4 regions of the Rhizobium sp. 62_C5_N11_2 genome follow, and region 2 is predicted to be linked to each of the others. Evidence: riboswitches for the same ligand, from Rfam matches in the RefSeq annotation. Region 2 holds a riboswitch; each other region holds the start of a gene.
The links. A riboswitch is a leader RNA that binds a small molecule or an ion and turns the genes downstream of it on or off. The one in region 2 is predicted to bind cobalamin.
Positions count from the first base shown of each region.

Region 1: another riboswitch for cobalamin. It lies ahead of bluB (5,6-dimethylbenzimidazole synthase); the one in region 2 lies ahead of cobU (bifunctional adenosylcobinamide kinase/adenosylcobinamide-phosphate guanylyltransferase).
Region 3: another riboswitch for cobalamin. It lies ahead of AB8B31_RS13115 (ABC transporter substrate-binding protein); the one in region 2 lies ahead of cobU (bifunctional adenosylcobinamide kinase/adenosylcobinamide-phosphate guanylyltransferase).
Region 4: another riboswitch for cobalamin. It lies ahead of nrdH (glutaredoxin-like protein NrdH); the one in region 2 lies ahead of cobU (bifunctional adenosylcobinamide kinase/adenosylcobinamide-phosphate guanylyltransferase).

Region 1 covers NZ_JBPWPW010000001.1:2,232,462-2,237,340, reverse strand. Annotated here, with positions in the region: gene AB8B31_RS11275 (methyl-accepting chemotaxis protein) at 1-740, opposite strand, end outside; gene AB8B31_RS11270 (MFS transporter) at 1,011-2,414, opposite strand; cobalamin riboswitch at 2,589-2,776, shown strand; gene bluB (5,6-dimethylbenzimidazole synthase) at 2,819-3,505, shown strand; partial or broken gene AB8B31_RS11260 (molybdopterin-dependent oxidoreductase) at 3,502-4,179, shown strand; gene AB8B31_RS11255 (phosphatase PAP2 family protein) at 4,289-4,879, opposite strand, start outside.
Region 2 covers NZ_JBPWPW010000001.1:2,385,588-2,390,466, reverse strand. Annotated here, with positions in the region: gene AB8B31_RS12025 (chloride channel protein) at 1-1,744, opposite strand, end outside; cobalamin riboswitch at 2,003-2,399, shown strand; gene cobU (bifunctional adenosylcobinamide kinase/adenosylcobinamide-phosphate guanylyltransferase) at 2,561-3,085, shown strand; gene cobW (cobalamin biosynthesis protein CobW) at 3,090-4,139, shown strand; gene cobN (cobaltochelatase subunit CobN) at 4,144-4,879, shown strand, end outside.
Region 3 covers NZ_JBPWPW010000001.1:2,593,676-2,598,554, forward strand. Annotated here, with positions in the region: gene AB8B31_RS13110 (FecCD family ABC transporter permease) at 1-237, opposite strand, end outside; gene AB8B31_RS13115 (ABC transporter substrate-binding protein) at 243-1,259, opposite strand; cobalamin riboswitch at 1,438-1,692, opposite strand; gene AB8B31_RS13120 (tetratricopeptide repeat protein) at 1,914-2,516, shown strand; gene blh (bifunctional sulfur transferase/dioxygenase Blh) at 2,581-3,861, opposite strand; gene AB8B31_RS13130 (DsrE family protein) at 4,043-4,411, opposite strand; gene AB8B31_RS13135 (AraC family transcriptional regulator) at 4,502-4,879, shown strand, end outside.
Region 4 covers NZ_JBPWPW010000001.1:3,866,183-3,871,061, reverse strand. Annotated here, with positions in the region: gene AB8B31_RS19105 (MerR family transcriptional regulator) at 1-201, opposite strand, end outside; gene AB8B31_RS19100 (heavy metal translocating P-type ATPase) at 273-2,540, shown strand; cobalamin riboswitch at 2,705-2,928, shown strand; gene nrdH (glutaredoxin-like protein NrdH) at 3,194-3,415, shown strand; gene nrdI (class Ib ribonucleoside-diphosphate reductase assembly flavoprotein NrdI) at 3,430-3,834, shown strand; gene nrdE (class 1b ribonucleoside-diphosphate reductase subunit alpha) at 3,813-4,879, shown strand, end outside.

The DNA of each region.
Region 1 (4,879 bases), 150 kb from region 2:
GCCTCGTGACGGAAAACTTCCAATGCACGCGCCAGAAAGCCGATCTCGTCGCCATTTTCCCTGTAGGTGACGGGAGAGACCAGATCGCCATTCTGCAACGCGCTAATTCGTTCGCTGATCACCCTGATGGGCCGGCCGACCAGGCTGCGCATGGCGAGAAGGAAGGCAACGACGGCCATGGCGGTGATCGCGGACTGCGTGAGCAACGAAATGAGAACTTTCTGCCTGACTTCGGAAGCGATTTTTTCGACAGACCAGTTCGTGACGATGTAGCCGGTGGCCTTGCCTGCCTTATCCAGCGGAAGCGGCGCGATGATCGTGACCACGCCGGCGGATGTTCCGCTATCATCGACAGTCGTCTTTTCCGGTTTCGCGCTGAGACGCTTCGCCAGATCGGCGGGTGCAGGCAAACCGTTGATGCCGTCGCGTGTCCACGTATCGACTGATGCCGGTTCCGCGTTGAATGCGGCAAACTGTACAAGATCGAGCGAGGGGTCGTCGCGGTAGAGCGAATAAGCCTCGCGAACGGCGTTCGCCTTCCCCCATTTCACGCCGCCGGCGGCCAGAGATGCAAACTGCTCCGCATCCTTGGACCAGTTCGCCTTGGCGCCATCGATCAACGCCCGGGTTTCGTACATCCAGGTATAGGTGGCGAAAGCGGAAATGCCGCAGAGGTTTACGGCAACGATAATCGCCGCCAGCTTGGCTGTCAGAGGCATCGTTTTCAAAAAATGGAACATTCCGCGGCGGCCTAGAATTGCGGCTCAGTCGGACATGTTCCCGACTGGCGTATCAATACGGGCATCGACGCTGACGGTCGCATCACGAGCGCTCATGCCCATGTCCTGATAGCAACCCAAAACGCGCAAACGCAGTGTGTATTTGATGTGTGAATAAATCATAAAGTAGAAAGGAATGCTGAGCACACGCGTGCCATTCGCGCCTGCTCCCGCCGGCGCCGAGCCTTGCGAACCGGTGGGTGTAGCAGGGTTTCCGTGGCGTCAGGGAGATCAGCTATTTTCAGCCACGGCCTCTTCCGGCTCGACGTGCCGGCGCTTGCGGCCGTGCGCCGTCAGTTCAGCGCCAGCATCGTGGGGCAGGCGCAGGAAGGTGATGCAGGCCAGCGCCGAAATCGCCGAGACGCTGAAGAAGGCGATGTGGAAATCCGAGACCAGCAGCCTGCCGTCGTGAAAGCTGCTGGAAATTTCGAGGATGCCGCCGGCGATCGCCACACCCATCGCCATGGAGATACGCTGGGCAACGGCATTGATTGCGGTTGCCTGGCTGCTGTCGGCACCATCGACATCGCCGAAGGCCATGGCGTTGACGCCCGAGAAAGCCATGGAGCGGAACAGGCCGCCGATCAGCAGGCAGGCCATGATCAGGAACAGTGGCGTTTCGGCGGTGAACAGGCCGTTGATGCCGAGGAAGATCGCCGCCAGCAAGGTGGTGAGGGAGATCACCGTGCGGAAGCCGAAGGCATTGAAGGTGCGCGAGGCGGCGAATTTCGAGCCCATGGAGCCGAGCGCGCTGACGAAGGTGACCGAGCCCGATTGCAGCGGCGTCAGGCCGAAGCCGAGCTGGAGCATCAGCGGCATCAGGAAAGGCAGGGCGCCAAGTCCCATGCGGAAATTCGAGGCGCCGAGGATCGCCGCCCGAAACATCGGGTAGCGGAACATCTTCGGATCGAGAAGCGGATAGGGCACGCGGCGCGCATGCAGGAGGTAGAGGAGGCCGGCAAGGATGCCGATCGCAACCGTGACATAACCGTAGACAACGGGCACGGCCGGCAGGCTGATCACCGACAGGCCGAAGACGAAGCCGGAGAAGCCTAGGCCGCAAAGGAAGAAGCCGGGGAAATCCATCGGCCGGGGACTGCGTGGCTCAACCGCCGGCAGGAAACGGGTGACGAGGATGATGCCGAGCACGCCGATCGGGACGTTGATCCAGAAGATCCAGTGCCAGGTGAGGTAGGTTGTGAGGAAGCCGCCGATCGGCGGACCCATGATCGGACCGATCAACGCTGGAATGGTGAGCCAGGCCATGGCATCGACGAGTTCGTGACGCGGCGTTCCCCGGACCAGCAGCAGGCGGCTGACCGGCGTCATCATCGAGCCGCCGGCGCCCTGGATCAGGCGTGAGATGACGAAGGCCGTGATCGAATTGGAAAAGGCGCAGGCGATCGAGCCGATCATGAAAACGAAGATCGCCATGCGGAAGATGTTGCGTGCGCCGAAACGATCGGACATCCAGCCGCTGATCGGGATGAAGATCGCCAGCGCCACGAGATAGCTGGTAACGGCGAGCTTCAGCGCGATCGGCGAGGTGCCGATATCGGCTGCGATCGCCGGTAGGCTGGTGGCGATCACGGTCGAATCCATCTGTTCCATGAACAGGGCGACCGCAAGGATCATGGGCGTGAGGCGGGGCACGGGCAACCAAAGTGCAAAGAGAAAAAGTGCGGCGCCATGGGCGTCGGTCAGGATCGGTTTGTTTCTAAGGCAGCGATGCGCCTCTGTCCATGAAGTCGATGTCGCATGCAACGTGTCGGCGGTATGAGGGCCGGCTTGCCGCCGCCGCGCTTTCCTGAAATAGATGCGCTGTCAGGTGCCCGCCGTCCAGGCGGGAGAATCGGGAATCCGGTGCAAAGCCGGAACGTGCCCAACGCTGTAAGGCCGACGCTTGCCGCTTCATCACGCCACTGGCTTCTCGCCGGGAAGGCTGCGGCAGACGGATGACGCCGAGTCAGAAGACCGGCCTGGCTAGATAGACCGATCCGCGCGGACGGCGGGGCGGTTGCGTTGTTGGGGATTTGACGATGCGACCCTTTGATGAGGATGCCCTTTCAGCGGCGTCCGGTTTTTCCTTGGCCGAACGCGAGGCCGTCTATCATGCGATCATGACGCGACGCGACGTTCGCAGCCAGTTCCTGCCCGATCCCTTGCCGGATGATCTTGTGCAGCGGCTGCTGACGGCAGCCCATCATGCACCCTCCGTCGGCTTCATGCAGCCGTGGAATTTCATTCTGGTGAAAAGCGCAACCGTGCGGGCGCGCGTCCGGGATGCTTTTGCGAGGGCCAACGAGGAGGCGGCGCTGATGTTCGAAGGCGAACGGCGGCAGGTCTACCGCTCGCTCAAGCTTGAAGGCATTGTCGAGGCGCCGCTCGGCATATGCGTGACCTGCGATCCTACCCGCAGCGGCAGCGTCGTGCTGGGGCGCACGCACAATCCCAGGATGGATAGCTATTCCACAGTTTGCGCCATCCAGAATCTCTGGCTTGCGGCGCGGGCGGAAGGGGTCGGGATCGGCTGGGTCAGCATCTTTCATGAAGGCGAGCTGAAGAGCATTCTCGGCATACCCCAGCATGTCGAGGTGGTCGCCTGGCTCTGTGCCGGTTTCGTCGACCGGCTCTATGACGAGCCGGAACTGTCCGTCAAAGGCTGGCGGCAGCGGCTGCCGCTCGATGAACTCGTCTTCCATGATGGATGGGGACTGAACACCTAGAGGTCGTCTTCTTCGGCACCGACAAAGGCGAGGTCACGATTCGCGACATCAAGATGCAACAGAACTTCGCTCGCAGCATGTCGCTCGCCGACGCGATGAACCCCGACAATCTGCTCTGCTACGAAATGAACGGGGCGACCCTGCCTGCCCCCAACGGTTTCCCGCTGCGGCTGATAACTCCGGGCTGGTACGGGATTGCCAACGTCAAGTGGCTGAAGGGCATCGAGGTTCGCGACACCCGCTTCATGAGCCTGCTGATGGGCCGCGACTATGTCACCATCCGGGAGGAAGAGCACAACGGCGAGACCGTGCGGGCCGAGACCTCGGTCGGCCGGGCCTTGCTGAAATCCGCGCCCGCCAAGGTCACGCGCAACGACTCGGGTCACCGGGTCGTCGGCGCAGCCTGGGGTGCACCGATCGACCGGGTCGAACTGAAAATTGATCAAGGGCCCTGGATGCCGGCAGTCATCGATCACAGCGAGGAGGCCGAATACGCCTGGAAGATTTGGTCACTGGATTGGCCAAATCCCTCGCCTGGAGAACACACGGTGACCTCGCGCGCGATCAGTACCGCAGGGCAAATTCAACCGGCGATGGACGATCCCTTGATCGCCAAAAAGCACACATACTGGGAAAGCAATGGCCAGGTGACGCGCCGCATCCGCATCGTTTGAGAAACGTTGCTGCCTCGCACGTCGGCTGCTGAGTGAACGGAACGTTCCACCGAGAACCCCTCGCTTAGGATTGCGACATTTCAGGAGAAAGGCGCTAGCGGCCCTTCCGCTAGTCTGCCCCGTCTTTTTTTGCCCGCTCGATGAATTTCCCGGCGACTGCTTTGCCAAGTGCGGCACCGGCCCGGTTGTCCATTTCATAGTGGATGCCGGCCCAGATGCGGGAATCGCCCGCTTCCTTGCCGACCGTTCGGATGAACTCCGCCTGGTCGGGGAACAGATAGGCAAGCACCTCGCATCGGGCAGTCGACAACGTGGAGTGATTCGACGGATAACTGGGATGGGCCGGCACTGCGAACAGGGGAGTGATGCTCGGGTCAAGCATGTTGGGCCGCAGGTACCAATAAGCGTATTTCCCGTCGTTGCTTGCAATGTAGGCGTCGTAGTAGACCGTTGCGAGCATCGCGTAAGCCCGTGCGGCGCGCGGCGGGTTCGAATCCGTCTTGTCCTCGAACATCCACTTGCTGGCATAGTCATACCAGTCGGTGAACAGGCCGGATGGGCTTTGCCAGTAGAACGCCTTGTAGCTGTTGGGGAATTTTCGCTCAAACTGGCGGACTGCATCCGTCTCGGCCTTCACGGCCGCAGACTTGCAGTCGGGCGGAGTCGGTGGCCTGAATTCATCGGCTGTCTCGAGCAGGAT
Region 2 (4,879 bases):
TGTAGCGGCGCAGCGTATAGCTTTCGCTGAGCTGGCCGATCACCTTGCGTTCGATCAGGTTGTTGACGACGGCGAGTGCTTCGCTTTCGCTCTTGTCGAAGATCGCCGCCGCTTGCCTGGCATTCATCTGCGGCTGCAGGAAATCGTTGCGGTAGTGGATGAAATCGGCAAGCGTCTTGCCCTCGTCCTGGGCGTCGGTCGGGTTGGCGTAGATCTCCGGCACCAGCACGAGGCCAACATATTTGTCGCTCTCCTCGACGAGGATGACGCGCTGGGTCGAGCCGATCGGGAAGGCCTGCTTGAATTCCTCCAGAGAGATGCCTGCCCTTGCCGTCTTGACATCGGCGCGCATCAGCTTGTCGACCGTCAGATTGCGGATCCAGCCGACATCATGGGCGCTGCGAATGCTTTCGCCGCGAAGATGAAAGCGCCATGTGGCGAAGGAGTAACCGAAGGTCGAGCGGACGACGAGCGAGGAGGTGATGACGGCGGCGAGCACCAGTGCCGTGATCAGGAAATCGCCGGTGATTTCGAGCGCCAGGAACGTCATGGTCAGCGGCCCGCCGATGACGGCGACGGCGAGCGAACTCATGCCGACCACGGCATAGATGACGGGCGTCAGCGTCGCATCGGCAAAATAGGGGCCGCAATAGGCGAAGAGCTTGCCGAGCAGGGCGCCCATGAACAGCGAGGCGAAGAACAGCCCACCCCTGAAGCCGGAGCCGATCGAGATCGCCGAGGCGAAGGATTTCAAGAGGAAGAGGCCGATCAGCGTCGGGATCGCCACCTCACGGGAAAGGTTCAGATGCAACGCGCCGTGGCCGGCCGAGAGCACCTGCGGTGAGATCATCGCCAACAGCCCGACGATGATGCCGCCGAGTGCCGGGCGGAAGGGTGGGGCGATCGAGCTCTTGCGCGCCAGCTCTTCGACAAAGGCGACGCCCTGCATGATCAGGATGCCGACACCGGCGCAGAAAGCACCGAGCAGCAGTGCCGGGATATAATCGGCTGGCACGACCGAGCCGAAGCTGCCGATATCGATGGTGAAATCGCTGCCGGCAAGCAGCCTTGCGATCAGGGTGGAGACAAGGGCGGAGACGACGACAGGCGTCAGCGACACGATCGTATAGGTGCCGATGATCAGCTCGAAGGCATAGAAAGCGCCGGTCAGCGGCGCGTTGAAGGCGGCGGCGATGGCGCCCGCCGCGCCGCAGCCAACGAGGGTGCGCAGGTCCGAGCGGCGAAGCTGCAGCTTCAGGCCGAATTTGGAGGCGAGGCCGGCGGCAAGCTGGGTATAGCCGGCCTCCAGGCCGACGGAGGCGCCGAAACCGTTGGAGATCAGGTTCTGCACGGCAACGATGATGCTGTCGGTCAAGGACAGGCGGCCGCCATGCAGCGCATTGGCCTCGATCGGGTCGACCATCGGCTTCTTGCGTCGTTTCGCCAGCACTAGGAGCAACAGGCCGAGCAGGGCGCCGCCAATGACGGGGGCAGTGAGCAGCAGCATCTTGTTCTCGATCTCGGACGAGCTCAGCCGCTCGCTGTCGGCGATGCCGAAGACCAGCTGATGCAGCTCGTTGGAGACGTAACTCATGCCGGTGACGGCGAGACCCGAGATGATGCCGACGACGGCGCCCGCCAGCGACAGACCGACCTCGCTACGGCGGGTCAGCGCCCGCAGGCGTCCCGGATCGAAGAAAACACGCAGCGCACGAAAACGGCGCCGATCCAATTTCATAAGCATGGCTAGACAACTAGGCGGGGAGAGGCCCGGTCAAGGGCGGAGATGGTCGCGCAGTCCGCTTGCGACGCAATTGCGGCGAAAAGCCGGCGGCTGGGACAAATTTTTATGACGTAAGTCTCTGATAAATGACGATATTTTAGGTAGAGTAAGTCGTGTTGGCGGAGTTGCTTCCTCTGGCCGGCCATTGCCCGGTCGCCAAGGCCGGTTGACTTCACCTCTGAGCTTGCCTAACCATCCCTCAACGGATGGTCGCCCGACCATCCCGACATAACGGATGGTTCCGGATCGGTGTTACGCCCTTCCGGATGAAAAGGGAATGTGACGCGGCGGACCCAAGCCGGGCGCCTTCATCACAGCCGACCCCGCGACTGTAGAGCGGTCAGGGTCTTCCATCCGGCGTTAAGCCCTTTCTGCCGGCAGCCTGCAATCGTGCAGGCGGGCGGGACGGGCGGCATGCCGGAAAAGCCACTGGATATGCATGGTGATCAACCGGGGTCGGACGCCTCTCAAGTCTACGAATCGTCCACCTTTTCACTGATGCAGCCGGGAAGGCGAGGATGATCCGCTGGCACGATCAGGGCGACCGGTTTCCGGTCTGCCCCGATCGCGGCCGATAACCGCGAGCCAGGAGACCTGCCATGCGTGCCGGGCGCGAAGCCCACACCTGGGCACTATGCCCGTTGCCAGCACGGAGGTTGTCTTGGCTGAACGATTGAATTCAGCGCAGCCTGGTGCGGCGCGATTTGGCGGGGCCTTACAGCCGCCGGCGTCTTCCGTAGCGGCTTGCGCGGCATCTATTCAGAAGGCAACGCCGGCATGACGGCTGCCCCCTCCAACACTGTCTTCATCCTCGGCGGCGCGCGCTCCGGCAAGTCCAGGTTCGCCGAATCCCTCGTCACCGCGACCGATCTGGATCGCCACTACCTTGCCACCGGGCGGGCCTGGGACGAGGAGATGCAGGCGCGCATAACGCAACACAAGGCCGATCGCGGTCCGTCCTGGACGACGCATGAGGAGCCGCTCGATCTTGTCGGCAAGCTTACCGACATCGATGGCGAAGGGCGCATCGTGCTGATCGATTGCCTGACGCTCTGGGTCACCAATCTGATGATCGAGGAGCGTGAGATGGCGGTGGAATTTGCCGCACTTGCCGATTTCCTGCCCGCCGCGAAGGCGCGGCTCGTTTTCGTTTCCAACGAGGTCGGTCTCGGCATCGTGCCGGATAATCGCATGGCGCGGGATTTTCGCGATCATGCCGGCCGGCTGCACCAATCGATCGCGGCGAAGGCCGCCGAAGTCTATTTCATCGCGGCAGGCCTGCCGCTGAAAATGAAGGGTTAAGTCCATGAACCAGCAGAAGATTCCCGCAACCGTCATCACCGGCTTCCTCGGTGCCGGCAAAACGACGATGATCCGCAACCTGCTGACCAATGCCGGCGGCAAGAAGATTGCGCTGATTATCAACGAATTCGGCGATCTCGGCGTCGACGGCGACGTGCTGAAGGGCTGCGGTGCGGAGAATTGCACTGAGGACGACATTATCGAGCTCACCAATGGCTGCATCTGCTGCACGGTCGCGGACGACTTCATCCCGACGATGACGAAGCTGCTCGAACGCGAACAGCGGCCCGACCATATCGTCATCGAAACCTCGGGCCTTGCTTTGCCGCAGCCGCTGGTCGCCGCCTTCAACTGGCCCGACATTCGCACCCAGGTGACCGTCGACGGTGTCATCACGGTGGTCGATAGTGCTGCCGTTGCCGCCGGCCGTTTCGCCGACGACCATGATGCCGTCGATGCGCGCCGTGCCGAGGATGAATCGCTCGATCACGAAAGCCCGATCGAGGAGCTGTTCGAGGACCAGCTCACCTGCGCCGACCTCATCGTGCTCAACAAGACCGACTTGATCGACGCCGCGGGCCTTATCAGGGTGCGCGACGAGGTCGCCTCCCGCACGGTGCGCAAGCCCGTGATGATCGAGGCGAGAAATGGCGAGGTGTCAGCCGGCATCTTGCTCGGCCTTGGCATCGGCACGGAGGACGATGTCGCCAATCGCAAGTCGCATCACGAGCTGGAGCATGAGGATGGCGCGCCGCACGATCACGACGAATTCGACAGCTTTGTCGTCGATCTCGGAGCCATTGCCGATCCCGCCGGTTTCGTCGAAGCGCTGAAGGACATCATATCAGCCCATGACGTGCTGCGTCTCAAGGGTTTCGTCGACGTTTCAGGCAAGCCGATGCGTTTGCAGCTCCAGGCCGTCGGCAGCCGCATCGACCATTATTTCGACCGCGCCTGGGCAGCCGGAGAAAAGCGCGGCACACGCCTCGTTGTCATTGGCCTGCACGAAATGGACCAGGACGCGGTGAGGGCGGCGATCGAAGCGCTGGCATAGACCGATGCATCTGCTTCTGGCCCAGCAGGGAACGATCAGCGACGGCGAGGAGGCAATCGACCTTGGGCAGACGCCGGGCGATATCCTGTTCCTGTCGGCGGCCGACAGCGAGCTTGCCGCGATCGCAGCCGCCCATCGCGATCGCCGGACAGCACCTTCGCTGAGGCTCGCCAGTCTGATGAGCCTCAAGCATCCGATGTCGGTCGATACCTATGTCGAGCGCACCGCGCGGCATGCGAAGCTGATCATCGTGCGTGCGCTCGGCGGCGCCAGCTATTTCCACTATGCGCTGGAAGCGCTGCATGCGGCTGCGGCTCGCGCCGGTGCACTGATTGCGGTCTTGCCGGGTGATGCCAGGCCAGATGCGGGGCTGGTTCCTTTCTCCAATGTTGATCTCGACGATCTCAACGCGCTCTGGGCCTATCTGATCGAGGGCGGCGATGCTAATGCGCGGGCGTTTCTCGATTATGCCGGGGCGATGCTGTCGGGCACAGATAAGCCGGCACCGGCTGTGCCTTTGATGAAGGCAGGTATTTGGTGGCCGGGGCGGGGGTTGATCGGGGTCGAGGAGTGGCGGCGGGTCGTTTTAGATATGTCTTCGGGTGCGGGGATGGTAGCGGAGGAGGGATTTGAATCCCCTACAGTCGCCATCAGCTTCTACCGCGCCCTGGTGCAGAGCGGCGAGACCGGGCCGATCGAAGCGCTTGTCGAGGCGCTGGCCGCACTCGGCCTCCGGCCGC
Region 3 (4,879 bases), 210 kb from region 2:
GGCGCTGGCCGCGACGAGCGCGCGGCTCAGACGATAATCCCAGACGATGCCCTGGTGGATGCGGCTGATCTCGAAATTCGTTCCGAACAGCCGGTTCGAGACCGCCTCCGCCGTGGTCGCAACGGGAATTGCGATCTCGCCGATGGAAACGGCAAGGCTGATCATCAGCCCGAGCAGGAGAAGTGCGGCAATGGTGAGCGCGGCAAGCGCCCACCATCCCTGTTGCCTGACCGACATTGCCTTCACTGCGCCAGGCCGAAGGACTTGATGCCGTTCGCCAATGTCTCGATGCCATCGATCGTGCGGATCGTCGGGTTCATCGACTGCGCGTCCATCATCACGAAGTGCTTGTTTTTGACCGCGTCGAGCTCCTTGGTCACAGGGTCGTTCTCAAGAAAATCGACCTTGACCTTAGGATCGTCAGCCGCATAACGGCGGCGGTCCATGGTCGCGAGCACGATGACGGCAGGGTTCGCCTGGGCGATGGTTTCCCAACCCACCAGCGGCCATTCCTCTTCCGTGGTGACGACGTTCTTCGCACCGATCGTCTTCAGGATATAGGCGGGCGCGCTGTTCTTGCCGGCGATGAAGGCGTCGCCGCTGACCTCTTTGCTGGAGAACCAGAAGACGACGGGCAGGTTCTTGCCCGATGCGCCCGATATCGACGCGACAGCATCCGCCTCGCGCTTCTTCAGCGCCGAAATCAGCGCATCGCCGCGGTCCTTCACGTCGAAAATCTCCGAGAGCTCGGCGATTTCCCGGTAGATCAGGTCCATCGTGAACAATTCCCCACGCACGCCGTCGCCGCCATCTGTGTTGACCTTGGCGACGCAATCGGCCGGCGCGAGATAGGTATTGATCCCGAGATCCTTGAACTGTTCCCGCTTGCCGACGGAGCCCTGCGCGCCGACATGCCATTCGAACTCGGCCGCCACCAGGTCGGGCTCCTGCCCGACGACGGATTCGAAGCTCGGATCGTTGTCGGCAAGCCGCTTTATCTTGCTGTTGGCCTCGGCATATTGCGGCAGGACTGGACCGACCCAGACGGCCGTCCCGGCGATCTTGTCGGCAAGGCCGAGCGAGAAAAGAATTTCGGTCATACCCTGGCCGATCGAAACGATCCTGGCGGGCGCCTTCTGAAAAGTCACCTGCTGGCCGCAATTACTGACGGTCAGGGGGTAGTGCGTCGCGGCAAGGCTTGGTGCCGCAAGGCCGGCGAGCCCGAAGGCAAATGTCATGGCGGCGAGAATCTGGCGCATGGAAAACCTCGATGAAGGAAAAAATCACGGCCGTTCCGCGCATGTGCGCGGACCGAAAGCACGCTTAAGCGTGCCCTAGCCGCAGGAGGCCCAATCGAGACGGATGCATGCCGGAATTCGGCGAAGGTTCAGCAGGTCAATCATATCTGTTCCTTGTCCGGGCATCCCCGCCCGGTTGATTGGATCGTGATTGACGGCAGGTCTCCTGGCTTGCGGATATCCGTCGTTACATCCGCCTTCCCGCGATATCCGCAGTGGCAGGGCCATAGGCCCTTCAGAGATGGCCAGTCGCTGGCCACTCCTGAGATGATCGACAATCCGCTTACAGTTGCGGGGGCAGCCACGGTCTCGGTCCCTACTGGGTCGTCCTCACCGTGTTCCCTATTAATCCCCTTGGAGTCATCTTCAGGGAACCGTCGAACCCAGTTACGTCGCAGACCTGCCTAACGTCAATGATTATTGCGGAGGATCGTGCCGGCCCACCGCGGCAAATTGCGAGACCTCGAAGCAAAACTCGCGAGCACCCTCGCGCAAAAGCTATCGTCTGCGGCGCTGGCGTCGGGTCATCAGTCGGCGTGCGTCACGACGGATTGCGGAAGGCGGGCCCCCGACATAGCTTTGGCGCCACCGATTTCAACGAGGTCTGATGTAGCAATGAGCAATCCGGATAGCACCGATCTCGCCGCAGCCAGGATAGACGCAATTCGCCAAGCAGCCGAGCAAGGCGATGCACAAGCACAATTTGAATTAGGCCATATGACCGCACGAGGTGAAGGTGTCACCGGGGATAAAGCCGAAGGCGCGAGATGGCTTCGGAAAGCGGGCGAACAAGGTCATGTCGATGCGCAATTCCTCCTGGCTGGCCTGTATCTCATGGGGGACGGCGTTGCACAGAGCGCGCCGGAAGGCGTCGAGTGGCTTGATAGAGGCGCCAGTCAAGGCCATGCCGACGCACAGTATTTATTGGGCTTGATGAGAGAGGACGGCGACGGTTGCGATATCGATCCAACAGACGCCGTGAGATGGTACGGCCAGGCCGCAAACCAGGATCATGCCGGTGCGCAATACAGGCTAGCCCAAATGAAAGAGCACGGCGTGGGCTGCGAGATCAATCTGACAGAGGCTTTCAAATGGTACCGTCGTGCAGCGCTTCAGGATTACCCTGATGCAAGAGAAGATCTGCTCGATTTATGTCGTGCACATCCAGACCTGCCGCTTCCAGTATCAGAATTGCTCGATGGCAAAGGTCGTTCCTGATACTCAGCCCTTTGTCCGGCGGCGCAATCGTCCAGACGCCGTCGCCGTCCTATTCACTCCGCCCCTACAACGCATCCAGCGGTATCTTCAAATACCGCCGGCCGTTCTCCTCCGGCTCGGGCAACCGCCCGCCGCGGATATTGACCTGCAGCGCATGCAACATCAGCTTCGGCTTCGGCAGCGTGCGGTCGCGCGCCTGGCGCAGCGCAACGAAGCCGGCCTGGTCGATGCCTGCGATATGAGGATTGGCGCTTTTCTGGGCGGTCACCGTGCTTTCCCAGCGGGGGTGGCGGCCGCCGGGCTGGTAGTCGTGGCCGGAAAAGAGCCGGGTCTCCTCGGGCAGCAATAGGATGGCCTGGATCGAGTGCCAGAGGGCACTGGCGCTGCCGCCCGGAAAATCGGTTCGCGCCGTGCCGGAATCCGGCGTGAACACTGTGTCGTGCACGAAGGCGGCGTCGCCGACTACATAGGTCACTGAGGCGAGTGTGTGCCCGGGCGAAAACATCACGCGGGCTTTAAGCGCACCGATCTCGAAGGCGTCGCCATCGGCAAACAGCCGGTCCCATTGCGAGCCGTCGGCTTTAAGCGCCGGCCAGTTGTAGATCTCCTTCCAGAGCATCTGCACGTCGGTGACATGGGCGCCGATCGCCGTCGGCGCGCCGGTCTTCTCATGCAGATAATCCGCGGCGGAGAAATGATCGGCATGCGGATGCGTGTCGAGGATCCACTCGACCGTCAGCCCCTCACTTTTGATATGAGCGAGGATGGCGTCGGCGTTGGCCGTTCCCGTCGCCCCCGACATCTCGTCGAAATCGAGGACCGGGTCGATGATGGCGCAGCGTTTCGTCGCCGGGTCGGAAACGACATATTGTACACTGCAGGTGCGGGGCTCGAAGAAGGCCTTCACATGAGCCGCCTGCCCTGCCCGCTTTTCCAGAAAGCGGCGCGCGCCGGCAAGATCGAAGCCGAGGTTTTGACCGAAGGCCTCGACATCTCCGGGCTTCATCCGCCCGTCGAGCACCTCGCCCAGTGCATAGAGCGTCAACGCTCGTGTGCCGCTCTTGCAATGGGCGACGACCGGTCCCTTGGCCTCGGCCATCGCTGCCTGGAAGGCACGGATATCGGCCTCGGTGATCTCGGTTCCCTTCACCGGCACGAAGCTGTAGGCGAGCCCGGCGGTGGCGGCGGAAGCCTTTTCCGCGGTATTGCCCGGCTGCCCCGGCTCCTCGCCATCCGGTCGGGCATTGATGACGGCGGCAAAACCATCAGCCGCGAAGGCGGCAAAACCTGCGGCGTCGGGCTGCTCCGCCACCGATATCAGCTCATTGACCCTCACGGATGTCATCGAAGCCCCCGCGCTGCCGCTCCAGGCATTATCGCACGTATATCGATACAATCTCACAAGTATATTGCCGAACGCAAGAATAGGCGTTTGGTATTTCTCTGCACCTGTCGCCGATCCGCAAAGCCTGAAGAAACCGGTGGGAGACGCCGCCCAAACTCCCGCCCATCCCGACGGAGTATCGTCAAAACGATAGCGTCGCAGCTCCTTCCTTGATCTCGGCATGCATGGCGCTGGCACCGACGATGACGACGCCGTCGAGCAAGTCTTCCTGCGTATAACCGCGCGAGGTCACACAGGGCGGGCAAGCCCAGATCGTGCCGCCGCGCTGCTGGAAATTCTCGATCAGGCTCGACAGCGGATCGAGCGGCGGCACATGCGTCATGCGCTGGCCGCCCTTGCGCACCAGGTCGATCCCGGTGCTGGTGAGGAACACCGAGACCTTCAGCCCGGCGGTGATGCCGCCATTGGCAATGGTGAAGGCGACGGAGGAAAGTTCGGATTCGATGCCTTTGTTGACGAGCACGACCAGCTTGTCGCTTTGGGTTTGCATAGTATTCTCCCGTTTGTCAGGGTGAACAGCGTTCACCCTGTTTGAACGAGCTGATGATAGGAGGGTGCGCGGGGCGCGTATTTGGCCGGAATGCGTGAAGCCTTGTCCGAAAATCCAGGCGCTGCGGGTGTCGCGCGTGACGACGTGCTGTCGGCGCTGCTGTCGACGATCCGCCTGTCGGGATCACTGCAGTTCTGCTTCATGCCGACGGGCGACTGGCAGACCGATGCCACGCCGGCCTTGGCGAGCCTTTCGGCGAAGGCTTCGGGCACGATGCCGTTTCACATCGTTGTGGAGGGCCGCTGCTGGCTGAAGACGGAAGGTGAAGAGGCCGATCTCGAGGCGGGCGACGTGCTGGTCTTTCCCTTCGGCACCGGACATCAGCTCGGCGCGGGAAGAGACGGCAAGCTGGTGCTGCCGACCCGCGACCTGCCGCAAAAGCCGTGGCGTGAGATTCCCGTGCTGCGC
Region 4 (4,879 bases), 1.5 Mb from region 2:
GCGGATCGCCTCGATCTCGAATCCGAGTTCGCGGGCGTGGCGGATGAAGGCGAGGCGGCTGATATCGGTGGGTTCGAAGGAGCGCTGGTTGCCCTCGCTGCGGCTCGGCGCCGCGAGCAGCCCGATGCTCTCGTAATAACGCACTGTCGGTACCTTGACGCCACTCTGGCGGGCGGCTTCACCGATCGTGATCCTTTTCATAATTTTCCTCTTGCACCTCTAGTCGCTAGAGGATGTAGGAGGGATGCTTCTACTTGACAAGGAAGCGGTTCATGGCTGAGAGCGAAACACGATACCGGGTTGGCGGCATGGATTGCGCCGCCTGCGCAACCAAGATCGATACGGCGGTCAGGCGCGTGGCGGGTGTCGCCGATGTTTCCGTCTCGGTGATGGCGGGCACGATGACCGTCCGGCATGATGGCAGCAGCGATCTCAAGACGATTGAGAAGAAGGTGACCGGGCTCGGCTATTCCGTCGCGCCGCTTGCCGGAAACGCTGCGCTTGCGCATGAACACGGCTCGCAGCACCGTCATGACCATGGACATGATCACGGTGATCACGCGGGCCATGACCACGACCATGAAGGGCACGATCATGCAAGTCATGACCACGACCATTCTCACGAACATGGCGAGAAGGAAATCGAGGGGCTGCACGGGCACGACCATGCGCCGATGGCCGGTCCCTGGTGGCAGAGCAGGAAAGGCCGGCTGACCATCCTTTCGGGTGCGGCACTCGTTGCCGCCTATGCCGTCGGCCATCTCGTGCCGGCGATTGCGTCCTATGTCTTCATCGTCGCCATGCTGATCGGGCTGGTGCCGATCGCTCGGCGCGCTGTCATGGCTGCCCTCTCAGGAACACCGTTTTCGATCGAGATGCTGATGACGATCGCCGCTGTCGGCGCCGTCATCATCAATGCCGGCGAAGAGGCGGCAACTGTCGTGTTCCTGTTCCTCGTTGGCGAGCTGCTGGAAGGGGTGGCAGCGGGCAAGGCGCGCGAAAGCATCCAGTCGCTGACGGCCCTGGTGCCGAAGAGTGCGCTACTCGAAGACAATGGGCAGACACGGGAGGTGCCGGCGGAAAGCCTTTCGGTCGGCGCCATCATCATGGTTCGTCCTGGCGACCGGATCTCGGCGGACGGCATCATCATCTCAGGCGAGAGCGCGATCGACGAGGCGCCGGTGACGGGCGAGAGTACGCCGGTTCGCAAGGGCGTCGATGCCGTCGTTTTTGCCGGCACGGTGAATGGCGATGCGGTGCTCAGGGTTCGCGTCACGGCGGCTGCCGCCGACAATACCATCGCCCGCGTCGTCAAGCTGGTGGAGGAAGCTCAGGAATCGAAGGCGCCGACCGAACGCTTCATCGATCGGTTCTCGCGCTATTACACGCCCGGCGTCGTCGTGGTCGCAGCGCTTGTCGCGGTCGTTCCACCGTTGCTGTTCGCTGGGCCGTGGGGCGAATGGGTCTATAAGGGCCTTGCGATCCTTTTGATCGGCTGCCCCTGCGCGCTCGTCATCTCGACGCCGGCGGCGATCGCCGCCTCGCTTTCATCCGGTGCGCGGCGCGGGCTGCTGATGAAGGGCGGCGCGGTGTTGGAAACGCTCGGCAAGGTGACGATGGTCGCCTTCGACAAGACAGGCACGCTGACAGAAGGCAAGCCTCAGGTGACCGACATCATTTCCTTTGGCCTGAGCGAGGCGCAGGTGCTGTCGCGCGCGGCGGTGCTGGAGCAGGGTTCCAGCCATCCGCTGGCGCTGGCGATCCTCAACCGCGCCAAGACGGACGGCGTTCCCGTGCCGCCGGCCTTCGAGCTTGAAGCGCTGCCGGGCAAGGGTGTCAGCGGCAAAGTCGGCGGTGAGGCGCTGGATCTGCTGTCGCCACCTGCCGCCCGCGAGCGCGGGACGCTCAGCGCGGAACAGGATGCACGCATCACGGCGCTGAACGACGAGGGCAAGAGCGTGTCGGTGCTGCTCGTCAACGGTGTTGCGGCCGGCCTGATCGCCATGCGTGACGAGCCGCGTGAGGATGCCGAGGCCGGGCTCGCTGCCCTCAAATCAGCAGGCGTCAAGGCGATGATGTTGACGGGCGACAACAAGCGGACGGCAGCAGCCGTTGCCGGCATGCTCGGCATCGACTGGCGCGGCGAGATGATGCCAGAGGATAAGCAGCGGGTCGTTGGCGAATTGAAGCGCCAGGGCTTCATCGTGGCCAAGGTCGGCGACGGCATCAACGATGCTCCGGCGCTGGCCGCTGCCGACATCGGCATCGCCATGGGCGGCGGCACCGATGTGGCGCTGGAGACGGCGGATGCTGCCGTGCTGCACGGACGCGTTGGCGACGTGGCGCGGATGATCGAACTTTCCAAACGCACGATGCGCAACATCCTGCAGAATATCACCATCGCACTCGGGCTGAAGGCGCTGTTTCTGGTGACGACGATCATAGGGATCACCGGGCTCTGGCCAGCGATTCTTGCCGATACCGGCGCCACCGTGCTGGTGACGATCAATGCACTGCGGTTGCTTCGGATAAAAATATGAATGTCGTTTGAGGAGCCGGCTTCTGCCGGCTCTCTTTATGATGCGTTCTCCACAGCGCTTTTCCGTTAACGCTTCGTTATCCACATCATACACAGGCGCGGCGATTCGTTGCCGCCATTGTTGCGCCGCCACAACAACTTGTTGACGTCATGATCGATTCGCGTACCATATCTAGTGTTCGAGGTTCCGTCGATTCGTGAGGATCGGTGACTAAGACGGGAATTCGGTGCGCTTCGCCATCATGGCGCGGCAATGCCGGGGCTGCCCCCGCAACTGTAAGCGGCGAGCAACTGTCCGATTTCAGGTCACTGGAGCATGATGCTCCGGGAAGGCTGGGCAGGCGCTTTGACCCGTGAGCCAGGAGACCTGCCTCGAACGAAACGTCCACGGGCGGGGTGTCCGGAAGGTCGCGTTGCATGGCTGCGGGGAATCTCCGCATCGCGTTTCGCAGGCCCGAACCTCCTCATGAGCCACTTCGGGGTGAAGTCATGTCAGAATTTCAGTTCAGGCCGCCACCCGCTAGAGGTAGAGGGCGGAGTACGCCCAGCGGCTAAACAGCCGCACAGCTCAAAATCATCAGAGAATTTTTCGACGGATATCGACAGATTTCCGATCGATGTCCTGCGCCCAATCGCATCGTCACGAGGAATATCATGACCATTACCGTCTACAGCAAGCCTGCCTGCGTCCAGTGCACTGCCACCTACCGCGCCCTCGACCGTCTGGGCGTCGATTATGACATCGTCGATATCTCGCAGGATGCCGAAGCGCTCGATCGCGTCCGCAGCCTCGGCTACATGCAGGCGCCTGTCGTCATCGCCGGCGAGCAGCATTGGGCGGGCTTCCGTCCCGACATGATCAGCGCGCTCTCCTGACCTGAGGACAAGCGATGGGCCTGATCGTCTATTATTCCAGCCGATCCGAGAACACCCATCGGTTCGTCGCCAAGCTCGGTCTGCGCGCGGCGCGCATTCCGCCAGGTGGCGCAGACGCGTTCCATATCCGCGAACCCTTCGTGCTGATCGTGCCGACCTATAGCGGCGACGGCGGCAAGGGTGCCGTTCCCAAGCAGGTGATCCGTTTCCTCAACGATGCGGAAAACCGAGGACACATCCGCGGCGTGATCGCCGCGGGCAACAGCAATTTCGGCGAGACATACGGGCTCGCCGGCGACGTGGTCTCGCAGAAATGCCAGGTGCCGTACCTTTACCGGTTCGAGCTCATGGGCACCGACGACGACGTCGCCAAGGTCAAACACGGAATGGAACGATTTTGGACACGGGAACAACCCTGACGCGGGATGCGGGCGCAAAACCGCATCAAATTTTTGCTCAGCCCGCCGGGGAGAGGCCGCCGAAAGCAGCCGAAACCCTCGACTATCACGCGCTGAACGCGATGCTGAACCTCTATGACGATGAGGGGCGGATTCAGCTCGACAAGGATCGTTTGGCGGCCAAGCAATATTTCCTCCAGCATGTGAACCAGAACACGGTGTTCTTCCACAATCTGAGGGAAAAGCTCGATTACCTCGTGACCGAGGGATATTACGAGCAGGAGGTTCTCGACCAGTATTCCTTCAATTTCGTGCGGGATCTGTTCGACCAGGCCTATGCCAAGAAATTCCGTTTCCCGACCTTCCTCGGCGCCTTCAAATATTACACCAGCTATACGCTGAAGACCTTCGACGGCAAGCGCTATCTCGAGCGCTATGAGGACCGCATCTGCATGGTGGCTCTGGCCTTGGCGCGTGGCGACGAGGCCCTTGCCCGCGACATGGTCGACGAGATCATTTCCGGCCGTTTCCAGCCGGCGACGCCGACCTTCCTCAATGCCGGCAAGAAGCAGCGCGGCGAACTGGTTTCCTGCTTCCTGCTGCGCGTCGAGGACAATATGGAATCGATCGGCCGGTCGATCAATTCGGCGCTGCAATTGTCGAAGCGCGGCGGCGGCGTGGCGCTGTCGCTGACGAATATCCGCGAGGCAGGCGCGCCGATCAAGCATATCGAGAACCAGTCCTCGGGTATCATCCCGGTGATGAAGCTGCTCGAAGACAGTTTCTCCTATGCCAACCAGCTCGGGGCGCGGCAGGGCGCGGGTGCGGTCTATCTCAATGCCCATCATCCCGATATCATGCGCTTCCTCGACACCAAGCGCGAAAATGCCGACGAAAAAATCCGCATCAAGACGCTGTCACTCGGCGTCGTCGTGCCCGATATCACCTTCGAACTCGCCAAGAACAATGAGGATATGTATCTGTTCTCGCCCTATGACGTGGAACGCGTCTATGGCGTGCCTTTCACCGAGATTTCGGTGACGGAAAAATATCGCGAGATGGTGGC